Regions from separate parts of the Bradyrhizobium sp. ma5 genome, predicted to be linked through region 2. Evidence: riboswitches for the same ligand, from Rfam matches in the RefSeq annotation. Region 2 holds a riboswitch; the other holds the start of a gene.
The links. Region 2 has a riboswitch for glycine ahead of gcvT (glycine cleavage system aminomethyltransferase GcvT). Riboswitches for the same ligand answer to the same signal wherever they lie in the genome.

Region 1: it holds a riboswitch for glycine, as region 2 does, so the genes downstream of both, ACE103_RS26245 (D-amino acid dehydrogenase) here and gcvT (glycine cleavage system aminomethyltransferase GcvT) in region 2, are expected to answer to the same signal.

The regions. Positions count from the first base shown of each region.
Region 1 is NZ_CP170156.1:5,600,615-5,608,824, reverse strand. It holds gene ACE103_RS26255 (ABC transporter permease) at 1-347, opposite strand, end outside; gene ACE103_RS26250 (ArgE/DapE family deacylase) at 610-1,926, opposite strand; gene ACE103_RS26245 (D-amino acid dehydrogenase) at 2,053-3,360, opposite strand; glycine riboswitch at 3,429-3,543, opposite strand; glycine riboswitch at 3,547-3,651, opposite strand; gene ACE103_RS26240 (M20/M25/M40 family metallo-hydrolase) at 3,743-4,873, opposite strand; gene ACE103_RS26235 (ABC transporter substrate-binding protein) at 5,143-6,762, shown strand; gene ACE103_RS26230 (hypothetical protein) at 6,844-7,164, opposite strand; gene ACE103_RS26225 (PilZ domain-containing protein) at 7,444-7,731, shown strand; gene ACE103_RS26220 (phospholipase D-like domain-containing protein) at 7,855-8,210, shown strand, end outside.
Region 2 is NZ_CP170156.1:5,768,207-5,776,416, reverse strand. It holds gene ACE103_RS27060 (acyl-CoA thioesterase) at 1-304, opposite strand, end outside; gene gcvP (aminomethyl-transferring glycine dehydrogenase) at 486-3,359, opposite strand; gene gcvH (glycine cleavage system protein GcvH) at 3,382-3,747, opposite strand; gene gcvT (glycine cleavage system aminomethyltransferase GcvT) at 3,768-4,913, opposite strand; glycine riboswitch at 5,054-5,144, opposite strand; gene alaS (alanine--tRNA ligase) at 5,347-8,019, shown strand; gene ACE103_RS27035 (cyclic nucleotide-gated ion channel) at 8,031-8,210, shown strand, end outside.

The DNA.
Region 1 (8,210 bases), 170 kb from region 2:
AGCGGCACCGCCACCAGGATCGAGAGGACGATAGTGGCGAGCGCGACCGAGATCGAGGGCTCGAGGCGCGGACCGATCATTTCGAGGATCGGCTTGTTCGAGATCAGGGAGACGCCGAGGTCGCCGTGCAGCAGCTTGGCGACCCAGGTATAAAACTGGATGTAGATCGGCTCGTTGAGACCAAGCGAGGTGCGGATGCGGTCGAGCTGTTCCGGTGTCGCATTGTCGCCGGCAAGAATTGCGGCCGGGTCACCCGGCGTCAGCCGCAGCAACAGAAACACGAACAGTGCCACCACGCCCATCACGGGAATGGCGGCGAGGATTCGGCGGAGGAGATAGCCGATCATCGCTGCTATCTCCTGCCGTCAGATGGTGCGAGGCGAAGGCTGGGCCGCATCATACTCATGGTGTCCCCGTGATGTGTCTCATGCGCTTCTGCGTCTTGTCTCAAGGCTAGCGCGAACGTGATGAATTTGCAGGCAAATACTGTGCCAATGGCGACGTCATATCAAGGCGCGGTTCAGGCCGTCGGAGCCTCCTTTGGTCTGAAGCTGCTATTTCGAATTGCACATGTCGCCATGTGCCACCGACCTGAAACGGGAAGTCTATTCACGCTTTCGCCACGCCGCACCAATTGGCGACGAACAGTGCAATGCTCTGCGTTGTCTTGCGAAGGCTGTCGAGCTCGACACGTTCGTTGAACGCATGCGGGCCGATACCGTACGGACCATAGCAAAGGGCAGGGATGCCGTAGTCGACGCAATAGTAGCGGGTGTCGTTGACGGCGGTAGACAGGCGCTCCTGCATCGGCGCCTGGAAGATGGAATGATGGGCTGCCGACAAAGCTGCTTCCGCTTCGCTGCCCGGTTCGCACACCGCCGCGTCTGCCTGAAAACCGCTCCACACGAGCTCGGCCGGATTGTCGGACAGAAAGTCGTCGGCCTTGTGCGCTTCGGTCAGGCATTCCTCGATGCCACGCATCGCCTGCTGCGGTGTCTCGCCCGGCAGGAGACCAAGCCGGCAATCCAGCTCGCACCACGCCGCTGTCGAACTGGCCCAATCGCCGCCTTTAATGATCCCGACGTTGAACTTGATCGGGTTCTTGACGCTGCGGAACCAGCTGTTGTCGAGCGCCCGGGCATTGAGCGCCTTGGTGTAATCCTGGAACGCGCGCACCAGATGCATCGCAGCCAGGATGGCGCTCGTGCCGGTCTCGGAATAGGCGACATGCACCGGCGTGCCGCGAACGCGCAGTCGAAACCAGACGGCGCCGACCTGGGCGCGCGTCAGTGTGTGTCCGGTCGGTTCGGGAATCAGGCAGGCGTCGGCGCGATAGCCACGCATCAAGGTCGACAGCGCGCCGTTGCCGGTGCTCTCTTCCTCGGTCACGGTCTGCAGATGGACGCGTCCGCCCGGGGCATAGCCGGCGTCTCTGATAGCATCGAGCGCGAAGATCATTGCCGAGACACCGGCCTTCATGTCTTGCGCGCCGCGCCCGAACATCCAGCCGTCGTGCACGGCGCCCGAGAACGGCGGCTGCTCCCAAAGATCAGCGGGCCCCTCCGGCACCACGTCGATATGACCTTGCAGGATCAGGCTGCGTCCGCTGCCTTTGCTGTCGAGCGTCGCAACGACCTGCTGCGATCCGGCAAGGTCGATGCCGTCCATCGGCGCAGCCTTCGGATGACTCATCAGATTGACGTCGGCAAGGCTGAACGTATCGACGTCGTAGCGGCGCCTTGCGAATTGCTCGGCCAGCCAAGCTTGTTGCGGCGTTTCCTGTCCGCGCAAGCTGCGGAACTGCACCATGCGCGACAGGAACGCGACCTGATCGTCGAAGTTTCGATCGACGGCCGCGCACAGCTCCGCGGCAATCTGATCCGGCTTGGTCAGCGTCTCACGCGTGTCCGCCACCCCAATGCGCATTGTCCCCTCCCGCGCTGAAGCGCTTTTCCCCATTGTGACGCTAGACGTTGTCATGCGGTGTTTCTCTGCGAATTCCGACTTGGCCACATGCAAATACGCTCATATTCTTCCTCGCCGGCCGGATAATTAGAGGAAAGCTGCGCGGGTGGTCTCGGTCGCATCGACCGGCGACGGCACCATCGAGGGCGTGTCGAGGTCGCGCCAGTCATCGATCGCCCCTGCCACCATCTGCGCCGTCGCAGCCGACAGCGTCCAGCCGAGATGACCGTGGCCGGTGTTGTAGAACACGCCCGGAATCCGTCCGGCGCGAACCACCGGCATCATGTTCGGCATCATCGGGCGCAGGCCGGCCCATGGCACGACTTTCGACGTGTCGACACCGGGGAAATGCTGCCGTACCCAATCCACCAGCGGCTGGATGCGGTCGGCGCGAATGTCGAGGTTGAAGCCGTTGAATTCGGCCGTGCCGGCGACGCGGAAGCGGTCGGCGCCGAGCCGGCTGGTGACGATCTTCGCGGCTTCATCGAGCAGGCTGACGGTAGGCGCGGCGTCCCGGCTTTGCGGCGCATCGAGCTGCACGGTGATCGAATAGCCCTTCACCGGATAGACGTTGACGCGGTCGTTGAGCAGGCCGGCAAAGTGGCGGCTCGCGACACCAGCGCAAATCACGATGCCGTCCGCCTGCAACTCGTGTCGTGTTGCGACGTCAGCATCGTGCGAAGCGGCTTCGTTCCAGCCGATGCGGAAACCGTTATCGCCGTGCGCGATCGCGTCGACATCGGCCTCATGGACGAAGCTCGCACCGCGGCGGATGCAGGCGTCGGCGAGGCCGCGGGTGAACTTGTGGATATCGCCGGTGGCGTCCGACGGCGTGAAGAAGCCGCCATAGCAGGTGGTCTGCAGCGCGGGTTCGATGCTGCGGATTTCGTCCGCCGTCACCGGCCGGCGGTCGAGTCCGCCTTGCTGCAGCAGCGTGTTGACGCGCAGGCCTGCCTCGAATCCGGCCTTGTCGTGATAGACGTGCAGGATGCCGCGGCGTTCGAGATCGAAGGCGATGTTCTCGCGCTGGGCGATTGAGAACAGATGCTTGCGCGCTTCGATTGCGAGCCGCGTGGTCTCGATGGTGTTGGTGCGATAGCGGCCGATGTGGCCGACGAACTCGCCGATCCAGGAATATTTGTGCCAGCTCGGCTTCGGATTCATCAAGAGCGGCGCGTCGCTTCGAAGCATCCAGCGCAGCCCCTTGAGAATGGTCGCGGCGCTGTTCCACACCTCCGCGTTGCTGGCGGAAAGCTGTCCGCCGTTGGCGAATGAGGTTTCCATCGCGGCGTAGCGATGCCTGTCGAGGACAGTCACCCGGTAGCCGCGTTCGAGCAGGGCATAGGCCGTCGTCACGCCGGTGATGCCGGCGCCAATGATTGCGATGTGAGGCATGGTGGTCTTCAGGCTCCCGTGTGTTAGAGTCGCCGAACCACCGGTGAAACCGGCTGTTTCGACGCCCCATCTGTCACGGTACCTGAGAGCTTGATCCGCATCGGGCCTCGGCCCAATAGCAGACTATCCCCTTCGGTGGACGTCATGGCCGTTTCCATTTGGCCATGCCGTCTCTCTCCAGATCGTCCTGACGATACAGTCCTTTTGCCTGAGAGTTTCCGGGGCGGTTGCTCCGTCGGCGCCGAAGCACAACACGAATGTTGTCGCCTCGATCTCTCCCGCATCGTCGTGTTGGACGGCCGGACCGTAGGCGAAGCCAAAAAATTGGACAAGGCTAAATTTCGGTCCGGCAGTGCCAACGTGTTGTGCAGTGCAAATCGAATTAATCGAGCGTCGCCAGCAGTGCCGCCATCAGGCGGCCACGCTCGGCGAGGCTCTCGACTTCGATATGTTCGTTCAAAGTGTGGGCGTCGGCGCCCCGTACGCCGAGGCCGTCGAGGGTCGGGATGCCCATCGCGCCGGTGAAGTTGCCGTCAGAGCCGCCGCCGGCGCTGCCATGCGGCAAATCAAGACCCATATCGGCGGCGAGACGCTTTGCCTTTTCATAGAGCGCCATGGTGCCGGCATCCGGCTCCCACACCGGGCGCGTGACGCCGCGCGTGACGTTGAATGTCACGTCATTTGCCGTACCCGACAGCGCCAGCATGCGCTCGACGCCGCGGTCGAGATCGGACTGGCGCTTGGCCATGCTGAGCGCTTCGCCGGTGCAGGTCGTTGCGACGCAATTGACCCATTGGCCGCCATGCACGATGCCGACCGAGAAGGTGCAGTCTTCGGTGGTCATGCCGTCGATGGCAATGATTTGCCGGGCCATTTCGCGGATCGCGGAACGGCCGGAGGACAACGTCGCGCCGGCATGGCTCGGCTTGCCGACGGCTTCCAGATTGAAGCGCGCGATCGCGTAGCGGCCGGTGACGACGCCGTTGTTCGGCCGGCCGGGCTCCGGGACCAGCACGTATTTGTTGCGTGCGGCTTCGGCCTCGATGATGTCGCGCGTCGACGGCGTGCCGACCTCCTCATCGGGCGTGAACAGCACCGTGATCGGCAGCGGCGTGGTAAAGGACGCGCGCGCCAACTGTCGGATCGCCTCGATCGACAGATAGTTGCCGCCCTTCATGTCGAAGATGCCGGGCCCGAAGCACTTGTTGCCTTCGCGCCGCCACGCCAGCTTCTCGATGGTGCCGACCGGGTGCACGGTGTCCAGATGGCCGGCGATCAGGATGCCGGGCTGACCTTGTTTTGGATGGGGAAAGCGGGCGCGGACGCAGCCGGCAAAGCCCTGGCGTCCCGCGATGCGTTCGATCGTCGCACCCATCACCGCCATTTCGCGCGCGGCGAGGTCGAGCATGCGCTCGACTGCGGCCGCGTCCCATGTCGGGCTCTCGCATTCCACCCAGCTGCGCAGCCCCTGCAGCATCGCTTCGGAATCAAAAGGAAGATTGGCGGGGTTCATGTCTTTTCTCTCTTGTTGTTTGTTCGCGCCGATACGCGTTCGCGTGCCGTACGAAAAGCTCGGAAGATGCGTTTGTAAAGTCAAATGCGCTGCACCCGCCGCTCATTCGTTCGTATACATTTGATCCTGCCGGAAACCGATTGACGCGCATTGCGCTTGATGCAAGTCTCGATTTCACAAGCCATACAGCATGTTAGTTCGCCTAAATAACGAACCGCATGCATAACGAATAAGCCGGCTTTGACCAGTTACACGTCAGGAGAAATTGCATGTTGCCTATCTCGCGTTGGAAGCACCGCACGCTAGCGGCTGCGTTGACGGCGCTCGCGTTGTCGTTCGCGCCGCAGGAATTGTCGTTTGCACCGCAGGCCATGGCCGCGGGCAAGACCATCACCGCGGTGATGCATTCGGATCTGCGCGTCATCGATCCGATCCTGACCACGGCGTACATCACGCGAGACCATGGCTACATGGTTTTCGACACGCTGGTGGCGACCGACTCCAACTTCAAGATCCAGCCGCAGATGGCCGACTGGAAGGTATCCGACGACAAGCTCACTTACACGTTCACGCTGCGCGACGGCCTGAAGTGGCACGATGGAACGCCGGTGACTGCCGAAGACTGCGTCGCCTCGCTGAAGCGCTGGGCCAAGGTCGACGGCATGGGCCAGAAGCTGATGGACTTCACGGCGAGCCTGGAGGCCACCGACGCGAAGACGATCACGCTGAAGCTGAAGGAGCCCTACGGCCTGGTGCTGGATTCGATCGGCAAGCCATCGTCGCGCGTCGCGTTCATGATGCCGAAGCGGCTGGCCGAAACCCCGCCGGACAAGCCGATCCCGGAGCAGATCGGCTCGGGCCCGTTCAAATTCGTTCAGGCCGAATTCCAGCCGGGCGTGAAGGCGGTCTATGTCAAGAACACGGACTACGTGCCGCGCAAGGAGCCGGCGAGCTGGACCGCGGGCGGCAAGGTCGTGAAGGTTGACCGCGTCGAGTGGGTCACGATGGCCGATGCGCAGACGGCGATGAATGCGCTGCAATCCGGCGACATCGATTTCCTGGAGAACCCGTCGTTCGACACGTTGTCGATCCTGGAAGGCGACAAGGACCTGAAGGTCGAGACGCTGAACAAGTTCGGCTTCCAGACGCTCGGCCGCATGAACTTCCTCTATCCGCCGTTCGACAACATCAAGGTTCGCCAGGCTGCCCTGATGGCGATCAACCAGAAGCAGGTGCTCGACGCGCTGGTCGGCAATCCCAAGTATTACAAGACCTGCGTCTCCTTCTTCATCTGCGATACGCCGTTCGCGTCCGAGGTCGGCGGTGAGACGTTGTTGAAGGGCGGCGACATGGCGGCGGCCAAGAAGGCGCTTGCCGAGTCGGGCTATGATGGCACGCCCGTCGTCATCATGGCGCCCGGCGACGTCACCACGCTCAAGGCGCAGCCGGTTGTTGTGGCCCAGCAACTGCGCGACGCCGGCTTCAAGGTCGACCTGCAGGCCACCGACTGGCAGACCGTGGTGACCCGCCGCGCCAGCCAGAAGGCGCCGAAGGATGGCGGCTGGAACATGTTCTTCACCAACTGGGTCAGTGCCGACGTCTCCAACCCGATCTCCAACCTCTCGATCGGCGGCCAGGGCAAGAATGGCGGATGGTTCGGCTGGGCCGACGATCCGAAGATCGAACAGCTGAAGGACGCCTTCGTTCGCGCGCCGTCGCTCGACGAGCAGAAGAAGATCGCGGCCGATATCCAGAAGGAAGCCTACGAGCAGGTCATCTACATTCCGCTCGGTCAGTATCAGGGTCCGAGCGCCTGGCGGAAGTCGCTGTCCGGTGTGCTCGATGGTCCGGCGACGCCGATCTTCTGGAATGTCGACAAGTCCGAGTAAGCTTGCAGGTTGACGCAATACGAGTGGCCGGGACTTGTCCCGGCCATTTTTCGTTTCGCGCCGTCTGCGCGACGGCGTTCCTTAATTGCCGTGGCCCGATTTCGCGTTGCTCGTGCTCGACAGGCTCGAGAGCTGGGTCTGTCCGACGCCGGCGCCGTTCATCCAGACCATTGCGCCCGCGGCGAACGCCAACAATCCGCACGCCACGACCGCGCTGCGAATCCATCGCCGGTAGATCGCACGATCGTTCGGCGTCGCATCGAGGAATCTCTGTGCGTTGAGCCCGTTGCTGCAGTGAGCCGCGTCGTCGCTGTGCTCGAGGATGGAAGCACCGTGATCGGGCGCGGTATTGCCGACAATCTGATTGCGACCGGCAATCCGATTGCGATCCGCAATCGTCATCGCCTATCTCCAACTCATTGATTTCGAAATGTGACGGCCGCGAAATGTGCGGCCAGAATTTTCCAACGGGCCGACACTACCACAGTCAGCGATCGCGGCATGTGAAGCGCGCCACAGTCGAAAGACACGATGAGGTGATGCGAGACCACGATGCCGTGCGCATCTGCCCAGCCGCTGGCACGTCCTGGCATACCAATTCGGTTGGCGGCGGCTTTAAGGTTCCTGTCAGTATTGGATCGTAACCTGACCGCCAGTCTGTGTACCTACCGCGACGGGCCCATGGCCGACGACGATAGCAGGCCCGCACCGGCCAGCGCGCAACAGCCAATGCCGACCGAGCAGCGCCGTGCCGGCGCACGCCGCCGCGTCCTCAAGTCGGGAGCGATCGAGTTCGGCAATGAAGTGATCGCCTGCACGGTCCGGAGTCTCTCGTCTCAGGGCGCCTGCATCGAAGTGAACTCGCCGCTGTGGTTTCCCGACCGCTTCACTCTCGCCGTCGACGGCCAGCGGTGGCCATGCCGCATCGTATGGAAGAAGCAGAAGCGGCTGGGACTGGCGTTCGAGTAGGGCTCGATGCCCGGCGTCCGCGCCGCGCCGATTTGCACGAACAGTTGTCGTCTATTTCACAAACTACCCAAGGTTAGCGGAGTATTGTCCGCCGGGCCGATACCCAGCCTCGGGGAAATTGCGATGACAATCAATGTCAAGGCTTACGCGAACGCCGATGATATCCTGATCGCCTGGCAGCCGGACACCTGGTCCAACGACTGGGTCGGTTTCCAGCTCGAGCGGCGCAACAATATCACGCAACAGACGACCGTGCTGTCGAACCGCATTCCGCCGAAGCCCGGTGAGAAGCCGGTGGCGGACGCCGGCATCTCCTCGACGCAATCGCCGTTCCGGCGCTGCATCTGGACCGATCACAGCGTCGTCGACACCGACAATGTCTCGTATCGCGTGACAGCGATGAAGAGCGCCGCGAACGGGACGTTCACGCCCGATGCCGCCTCGGTGTCGGCCTGGACGACGCCGGCGGTCGCTTCCGG
Region 2 (8,210 bases):
TCTCGGCGAAGATCGCGAGGGTAAGCACGATCGAGGAACGGCCGATCCGTGCCACGCGCACGCAAACCTCGATGTCTTCGTCGAACCGGATCGGCGCCTTGTACTCGACGACTGATTTCACGGTGTGAAAGTCGATGCCGGTCCGCGCCACCTCGCCAAGATAGTCGTAGCCGAGTGCACGGAAATATTCCGTTATCGCGGTGTCGAAATAGGTCAGGTAGTGGGCGTTGAACACCACGGCCTGGGCGTCGACTTCGGAGTAGCGGACGCGAAACGGGAAATGAAACCAGAATTCCTCGCGCATGTTTCCTCCTGCCGCCGGCGGCCCTTGCTATCGTTGGTCTCGCGTCCGTTTCGACCGGTGCAGGTCGCGGACGAGCGAAACGCCGAATTCTTATCGTTGTAGATGCTAGGTTGAGCCGGAGGGCTCAACCTGCGCTTTGATATCCGGGCGACGCGAGCGCCTCCCGAGACATGTTGCCCGACTATTCCGCGGCCTGTGCGTAATCCTCGATCGGCGGGCACGAGCACACCAGATTGCGATCGCCGTAGACATTGTCGACGCGGCCGACCGGGCTCCAGTATTTGTCGGACCTTGATACGCCGGCCGGGAAGCAGCCCTCGGCGCGGGTGTAGGCCCGGCTCCAGGCGTCGTCGGCGATGTCGTGGACGGTGTGCGGCGCGTGGCGCAGCGGCGAGGCCTCGACCTTCCAGCGGCCCTTCTCGATCTCCGCGATCTCGCCCCGGATCGCGATCATGGCATCGCAGAAGCGGTCGATCTCGAACTTCGATTCCGATTCCGTCGGCTCGATCATCAGCGTACCCGCCACCGGGAAGCTCATGGTCGGCGCGTGGAAGCCGTAGTCGATCAGCCGCTTGGCGATATCGTCCACGGTGACGCCGCTGGTCGTCTTCAGGGCGCGCGGGTCGACGATGCATTCATGCGCGACGCGATCGCGGGCATTGCGGTACAGCACCGGGAAGTGCGGCTGCAGCCGCGCGGCGATGTAGTTGGCATTGAGGATCGCGATCTCGGTGGCGCGCGTGAGGCCTTCACCACCCATCATCAGGATGTAGATGTAGGAGATGGTCAGGATCGACGCCGAGCCGAACGGCGCGGCCGACACCGGGCCGATGGCGTGTGCTGTCGCGCCGTCAGTTGCGGGATGACCCGGCAGATAAGGCGCAAGATGCGCCTTCACGCCGATCGGGCCCATGCCGGGGCCGCCGCCGCCATGCGGGATGCAGAAGGTCTTGTGCAGGTTGAGATGGCTGACGTCGGCGCCGTAGTCGCCGGGCCGCGACAGCCCGACCTGCGCGTTCATGTTGGCGCCGTCGAGATAGACCTGTCCGCCATGCGCATGCACGATGTCGCAGATCTCGCTGATATGCTCCTCGAACACGCCGTGGGTCGACGGATAGGTGATCATCACAGCGGCGAGATTGGCCGAATGCTTCTCGGCCTTGGCACGGAGATCGTTGACGTCGACGTCGCCGCGCGCGTCGCAGGCGACAACCACGACGTCCATGCCGACCATCGCGGCCGAGGCCGGATTGGTGCCGTGCGCGGAGGAGGGGATCAGGCACACCTTGCGGTGCGGCTCGCCGCGAGCGAGGTGATAGCCACGGATCGCCAGAAGCCCGGCATATTCGCCCTGCGCGCCGGAGTTCGGCTGCAGCGAGATCGCGTCATAGCCGGTGATGTCGCACAGCCACTGCTCCAGCCGCTTGAACAGCGCGTGATAGCCCTTGGCCTGATCCGCAGGCGCGAACGGATGCAGATTGCCGAACGCCGGCCAGGTCAGCGGGATCATCTCGGTGGTGGCGTTGAGCTTCATCGTGCAGGAGCCGAGCGGTATCATCGCGCGGTCGAGCGCAAGGTCGCGATCGCTGAGCTTGCGCATGTAGCGCAGCAGCTCGGTCTCCGAACGGTGGGTGTTGAACACCGGGTGGGTGAGGAAGGCGCTGGTGCGCCGCAGCTCCTTCGGCAGCGCCTCGCGCGCGGCCGCCTCGATCTCGGCAAAGCTGAGCTTGCCGCCGAACACGCGCCACACCGCCTCGACGGTCTCCGGCGTCGTGGTCTCGTCGAGCGCGATGCCGAGCGTGGTCGCACCGATGCGCAGATTGATCCGCTCCGCCTGCGCGCGGGAGACGATCTCGATCTGCTTCGCGCCGACCTCGACGGTCACCGTATCGAAGAAGGCCTCGCTGGTCGGCGCAAAGCCGAGCTTGCGCAGGCCTGCTGCGAGCACGGTGGCGCGGCGATGCACGCCGCGTGCGATGTGGGCCAGGCCTTCGGGGCCGTGATACACCGCATACATCGAGGCGATCACGGCGAGCAGCACCTGCGCGGTGCAGATGTTGGAGGTCGCCTTCTCGCGGCGGATATGCTGCTCGCGGGTCTGCAGCGCCAGCCGATAGGCCGGTGCACCGCGCGAATCCACCGAAAGCCCGACGATGCGGCCGGGCAGCGAGCGTTTCAGCGTGTCGCGCACCGCCATGTAGGCGGCGTGCGGTCCGCCGTAACCCATCGGCACGCCGAACCGCTGCGCCGAGCCGATTGCGATGTCGGCGCCGAGCTCGCCGGGTGAGGTCAGCAGGGCCAGCGACAGCAGGTCCGCGGCCACGATCGCAAGCGCGCCCTTGGCGCGCAGCGATGCGATCGCCGGCCGGAGGTCGCGCACCGCGCCCGTCGTGCCCGGATATTGCAAGAGCGCGCCGAGCACGTCGGCCTTGTCGAGCTCGGTCAGGGGATCGCCGACGACGAGGGCCCAGCCCAGCGGCGCGGCGCGCGTGCGCATCACCGCCAGCGTCTGCGGATGCACTTCCTTGTCGACGAAGAACACCTTCGCCTTGACCTGCGAGTGGCGCTCGGCGAGCGCCATTGCCTCTGCGGCCGCGGTCGCCTCGTCGAGCAGCGAGGCGTTGGCGACGTCGAGCCCGGTGAGATCGCAGATCATGGTCTGGAAGTTGAACAGGGCTTCGAGCCGGCCCTGGCTGATCTCCGGCTGATACGGCGTGTAGGCGGTGTACCAGGCCGGGTTCTCCAGGATGTTGCGCTGGATCACCGCGGGCAGGATGGTGCCGGAATAGCCCTGGCCGATCAGCGAGGTGAACACCTGGTTCTGCGCGGCGAGTTCGCTCATATGCGCGAGCGCTTCGGTCTCGCTCAGCGCCCGGCCGAGATCGAGCGGCGCCTTCTGAAGGATCGACGCCGGCAGCGTCTCATTCATCAGCGCCTGCAGGCTCGCGGCGCCGACCGTTTCCAGCATCGCGTTGACGTCGCGCGGTGACGGTCCGATGTGGCGGCGGGCGAAATCGGTGGCAGCTTCGTTGATCGGCTTGAAGGGCGCGTTCATGACGTGGTCCTCGGCTTGATCCTCAGGCGGTGTGCGCGGCGTAGGCGGCCTCGTCCATCAGGCCGCCGAGCTCGCTTTTGTCGGCAATCTTCAGCTTGAAGAACCAGGCCTTGCCGCCCGCATCCGAATTGACCAGCGCGGGCTCGGCGGAGAGCGCCTCGTTGACCTCGACCACGTCGCCGGTGATCGGCGCGTAGACGTCTGAGGCGGCCTTGACGGATTCGACGACGGCGGCGGCCTCGGCCTTCTTCAGGCTGCGGCCGACCTTGGGCAGTTCGACGAACACGACGTCGCCAAGCTGCGATTGCGCGTAATCGGTGATCCCGATCGTGGCGACGTCGCCCTCGATGCGGAGCCATTCGTGGTCGGACGTGTACAGCGTCGTCATGGGGATCGATCCTTTGGCGTTTAGCGTTTGTAGGTGTTGGGGACGAAGGGCGTGGCGGCGACCTTGAGCGGTAGCCGCTGGCCGCGCACTTCGGCAAAAACGGTGGTGTCGAGCGCGGAAAGCGATGTCGGCAGGTAGCCCATCGCAACCGGCGCGTTGAGGCTCGGGCCGAAGCCGCCCGAGGTCACCTTGCCGATCTGCTCGGTCGAGGTCGGATCGGCAAACAGCATGGCACCTTCGCGCACCGGCGCGCGGCCGTCGGGCTTCAACCCGACGCGGCGGCGGGAAGCGCCTTGTGCGAACTGGGTGAGAATCTTGTCGGCGCCGGGGAAGCCGCCGGCGCGGGCGCCGCCACTGCGGCGGACCTTCTGCACCGACCATTCCAGCGCGCCTTCGACCGGCGTCGTCGTGGTGTCGATATCGTGGCCATAGAGGCAAAGCCCGGCCTCGAGGCGCAGGCTGTCGCGCGCGCCGAGCCCGATCGGCAGCACGTCGGGATTGTCCAGCAGCGCGGTGACCAGGGCTTCCGCCTTGTCGGCGGGCACGGAAATCTCAAAGCCGTCCTCGCCGGTATAGCCGGAGCGCGAGACGAAGCAGTCGATGTCGGCGACGCGGCGCGGTCCGGCGTCCATGAATTTCATCGAACTGACATCTGGGCAAAGTTTCGCCAGCGCCGATTCGGCTTTCGGCCCCTGCAGCGCGATCAGCGCGCGGTCGGCCAGTGGCACGATCTCGCAAGCTTCGGAGAGATGCGCGCGCAAATGCGCCTCGTCCTCGGCCTTGCAGGCGGCGTTGACGACCAGGAACAAATGATCGCCGAAATTCGCCACCATCAGGTCGTCAAGCAGGCCGCCGTCGTCGTTTGTGAATTGCGCGTAGCGCTGCCGTCCCGGCGCGATGCCGACAATGTCCTGCGGCACCAGTTTTTCCAGCGCGAGCGCCGCGTCACCGACCTTGCCGGATTTGGCCTTCAGCAGCAGTTGGCCCATGTGGGACACGTCGAACAGGCCTGCGTCCTTGCGGGTGTGCAGGTGCTCCTTCATCACGCCGGCCGTGTATTGCACCGGCATGTCGTAGCCGGCGAAGGGCACCATCTTGGCGCCGCGCGCCAGATGCAGCGCGTGCAGCGGGGTCTGTTTCAGCGGGGAGGTTTCGCGCGCAACCATCACAGGGCCCTCGCGGTTCCCGCCGGGGACCTATTTCCCCTTGAGAAACCTGCAGAAAGCCCCATCTGTCGCTGTGCCTGAGAGTATTATCCCGTCGGCGGGCGCGTCGGGGAGAACCCCAGCGCCTCTTTCCAGATGTCAGACGTCACGCGGTCCTTTTGCCTGAGAGTTTCCGGGGCGGTTGCTCCTTCGGCGCCGGCGGTAGGGCCGGTCTCTCCCGACGTGACGGGGTAACAGGTAGGTAGAAAACACGGCGCCACCAAGACTGTCAACGCAGCTGCAACAACTATCCAATGGGCTTTGTGCTCCCGCGGCAAGCCCATGATCCGCCTGCACAGTTTCTGGACACCGCAGCTGGCAATGTCTAAAAGCGTTCGGCCGGAAAATGACGCCTTTTTGCGGCTGGCCGGCCCCTTTTTCCGATTGGATGAACATGAGCAGCGTCAACGACATCAGGTCGACATTTCTGAACTTCTTCAAGGAGAACGGCCACGAGATCGTGGCGTCGTCGCCGCTGGTTCCGCGCAACGACCCGACCCTGATGTTCACCAATGCCGGCATGGTGCAGTTCAAGAACGTCTTCACCGGCGTCGAGAAGCGCGGCTATCAGCGCGCCACGACGTCGCAGAAGTGCGTGCGCGCCGGCGGCAAGCATAACGACCTCGACAATGTCGGCTACACCGCGCGCCATCTCACCTTCTTCGAGATGCTCGGCAACTTCTCGTTCGGCGACTACTTCAAGGAGCGCGCGATCGAGCTCGCCTGGAATCTGATCACCAAGGATTTCGGACTGAAGAAGGACAAGCTGCTCGTCACCGTCTACCACACCGACGACGAGGCGGCCGGCTTCTGGAAGAAGATCGCGGGCTTCTCGGACGATCGCATCATCCGCATCCCGACCTCGGACAATTTCTGGGCGATGGGCGATACCGGCCCGTGCGGTCCGTGCTCGGAGATCTTCATCGATCGCGGCGAGCATATCTGGGGCGGACCTCCCGGCAGCCCGGAGGAGGATGGCGATCGCTTTCTCGAGTTCTGGAACCTGGTGTTCATGCAGTACGAGCAGGTGACGAAGGAGGAGCGCGTCGCGCTGCCGCGTCCCTCGATCGACACCGGCATGGGGCTGGAGCGCATGGCCTGCATCCTGCAGGGCGTCGAGAGCGTGTTCGAGACCGATCTGTTCCGCCATCTGATCGATGCGGCTGCTTCGGCCCTCGGCCATGGGCCGAACGAGCAGAACGTGGCGTCGTACCGGGTGATGGCCGACCATCTGCGCTCCTCGGCGTTCCTGATCGCCGATGGTGTGCTGCCGTCGAACGAGGGCCGCGGCTATGTGCTGCGCCGGATTATGCGCCGCGCGATGCGCCATGCGCAGCTGCTCGGCGCGAGCGAGCCGCTGATGCATCGCCTGGTCTGGGCGCTGGTCCGCGAGATGGGCCAGGCCTATCCGGACCTGGTCCGTGCCGAGAAGCTGATCGAGGAGACGCTGCAGCTGGAAGAGACCCGCTTCCGCAAGACGCTGGTGCGGGGACTATCGATCCTCGACGAGAAGAGCGCCGGCCTCAAGAAGGGCGACATGTTCGACGGCGACACCGCGTTCACGCTGTACGACACTTATGGCTTCCCGCTGGACCTGACGCAGGATGCGCTGAAGTCGCGCGGCATCAGCGTCGACCAGGCATCGTTCACCGACGCGATGAACCGCCAGCGCGAGAAGGCGCGCGCCTCCTGGGCAGGCTCCGGCGAGGCGGCGACCGAGACGATCTGGTTCCCGCTGCGTGAGAAGCTCGGCGCGACCGAATTCCTCGGCTACGAGACCGAGAGCGCGGAAGGCGTGGTGACGGCGCTGGTCAGGGACGGCGCCGAGGTCGACGGCCTCAAGGCCGGCGAGAGCGGCGCGATCGTGCTGAACCAGACGCCGTTCTACGCTGAGTCCGGTGGTCAGGTCGGTGACGTCGGCATCCTCACCGGCGAGGGGGTCAAGTTCCGCGTGACCGATATGCAGAAGAAGGCCGGCGACCTGTTCGTGCATGTCGGCACCGTGGAGCAGGGCACCCTGAACGTCGGCACGGCCTTGCAGCTCGAGGTCGACCACGCCAGGCGTTCGTCGATCCGCGCCAACCACTCGGCGACGCATCTGCTGCACGAGGCGCTGCGCCAGGTGCTCGGCGATCACATCGCGCAGCGTGGCTCGCTGGTGGCGCCCGATCGCCTGCGCTTCGACTTCGTGCATCCGAAGCCGATCACGCCGGAAGAGCTCGCCCGGGTCGAGGACATCGCCAACGACGTCGTGCTCGAGAATGACGAGGTCACGACCCGCATCATGGGTGTCGACGATGCCCGCGAGGCCGGTGCGCGCGCGCTGTTCGGCGAGAAATACGGTGACGAGGTTCGGGTTGTCTCGATGGGCAAGAGCGCCCGCGAGCACGGCCAGAACGCGCTTGGCTGGTCGGTCGAGCTCTGCGGCGGCACCCATGTCCGCCGCACCGGCGACATCGGCCTGATTTCGGTGACCGGCGAGAGCGCGGTCGCCTCCGGCGTCCGCCGCATCGAGGCGCTGACCGGGCATCATGCGCGCAAGCACGCCAATGACACCATGACGCTGGCGAAGACCGCGGCGGCCGAGCTGCGCACCTCGATCGAGGACGTGCCGGCGCGCATCGCAGCCCTGATGGAGGAGCGCAAGAAGCTCGAGCGCGACCTGTCGGACGCCCGCAAGAAGCTCGCGATGGGCGGCGGTTCGTCGTCGAACGGTGCCGCCTCCGGCGTTCGCGAGGTCGGCAACGTCAAGCTGCTCGCACGCGCGGTCGAGGGCGTCGAGACCAAGGACCTGAAGAGCCTCGTCGACGACGGCAAGAAGCAGATCGGCTCCGGCGTGGTCGCGATCGTCGGCGTCACCGAAGACGGTAAGGCCGGCATCGTGGTCGGCGTCACCGCCGACCTGACCTCGCGCTTCAACGCGGTCGAGTTGGTGCGCAAGGGCTCCGAGGTGCTCGGCGGCAAGGGCGGCGGCGGCCGGCCCGACATGGCGCAGGCCGGCGGGCCGGACGGCGCCAAGGCGGACGCCGCGCTGTCGGCAATTGAACAAGCGATGGCCGGCGCCTGACGGAGAGGCTGATCGTGGCGACGGCTCCGCTCAAGCCCACGATCAGCGATCCCGGGCTGCGCGAGCGTCTCTACGAGCTGCTTGAGCAGGACCACCTGCCATATTCGGTCGGCTCGCGCTTCGTCCGGCTCGTCGTCGCGATCATCACCGTCGATGTGCTGGCCGCGATCCTGGCGTCGGTGCCGGAGATC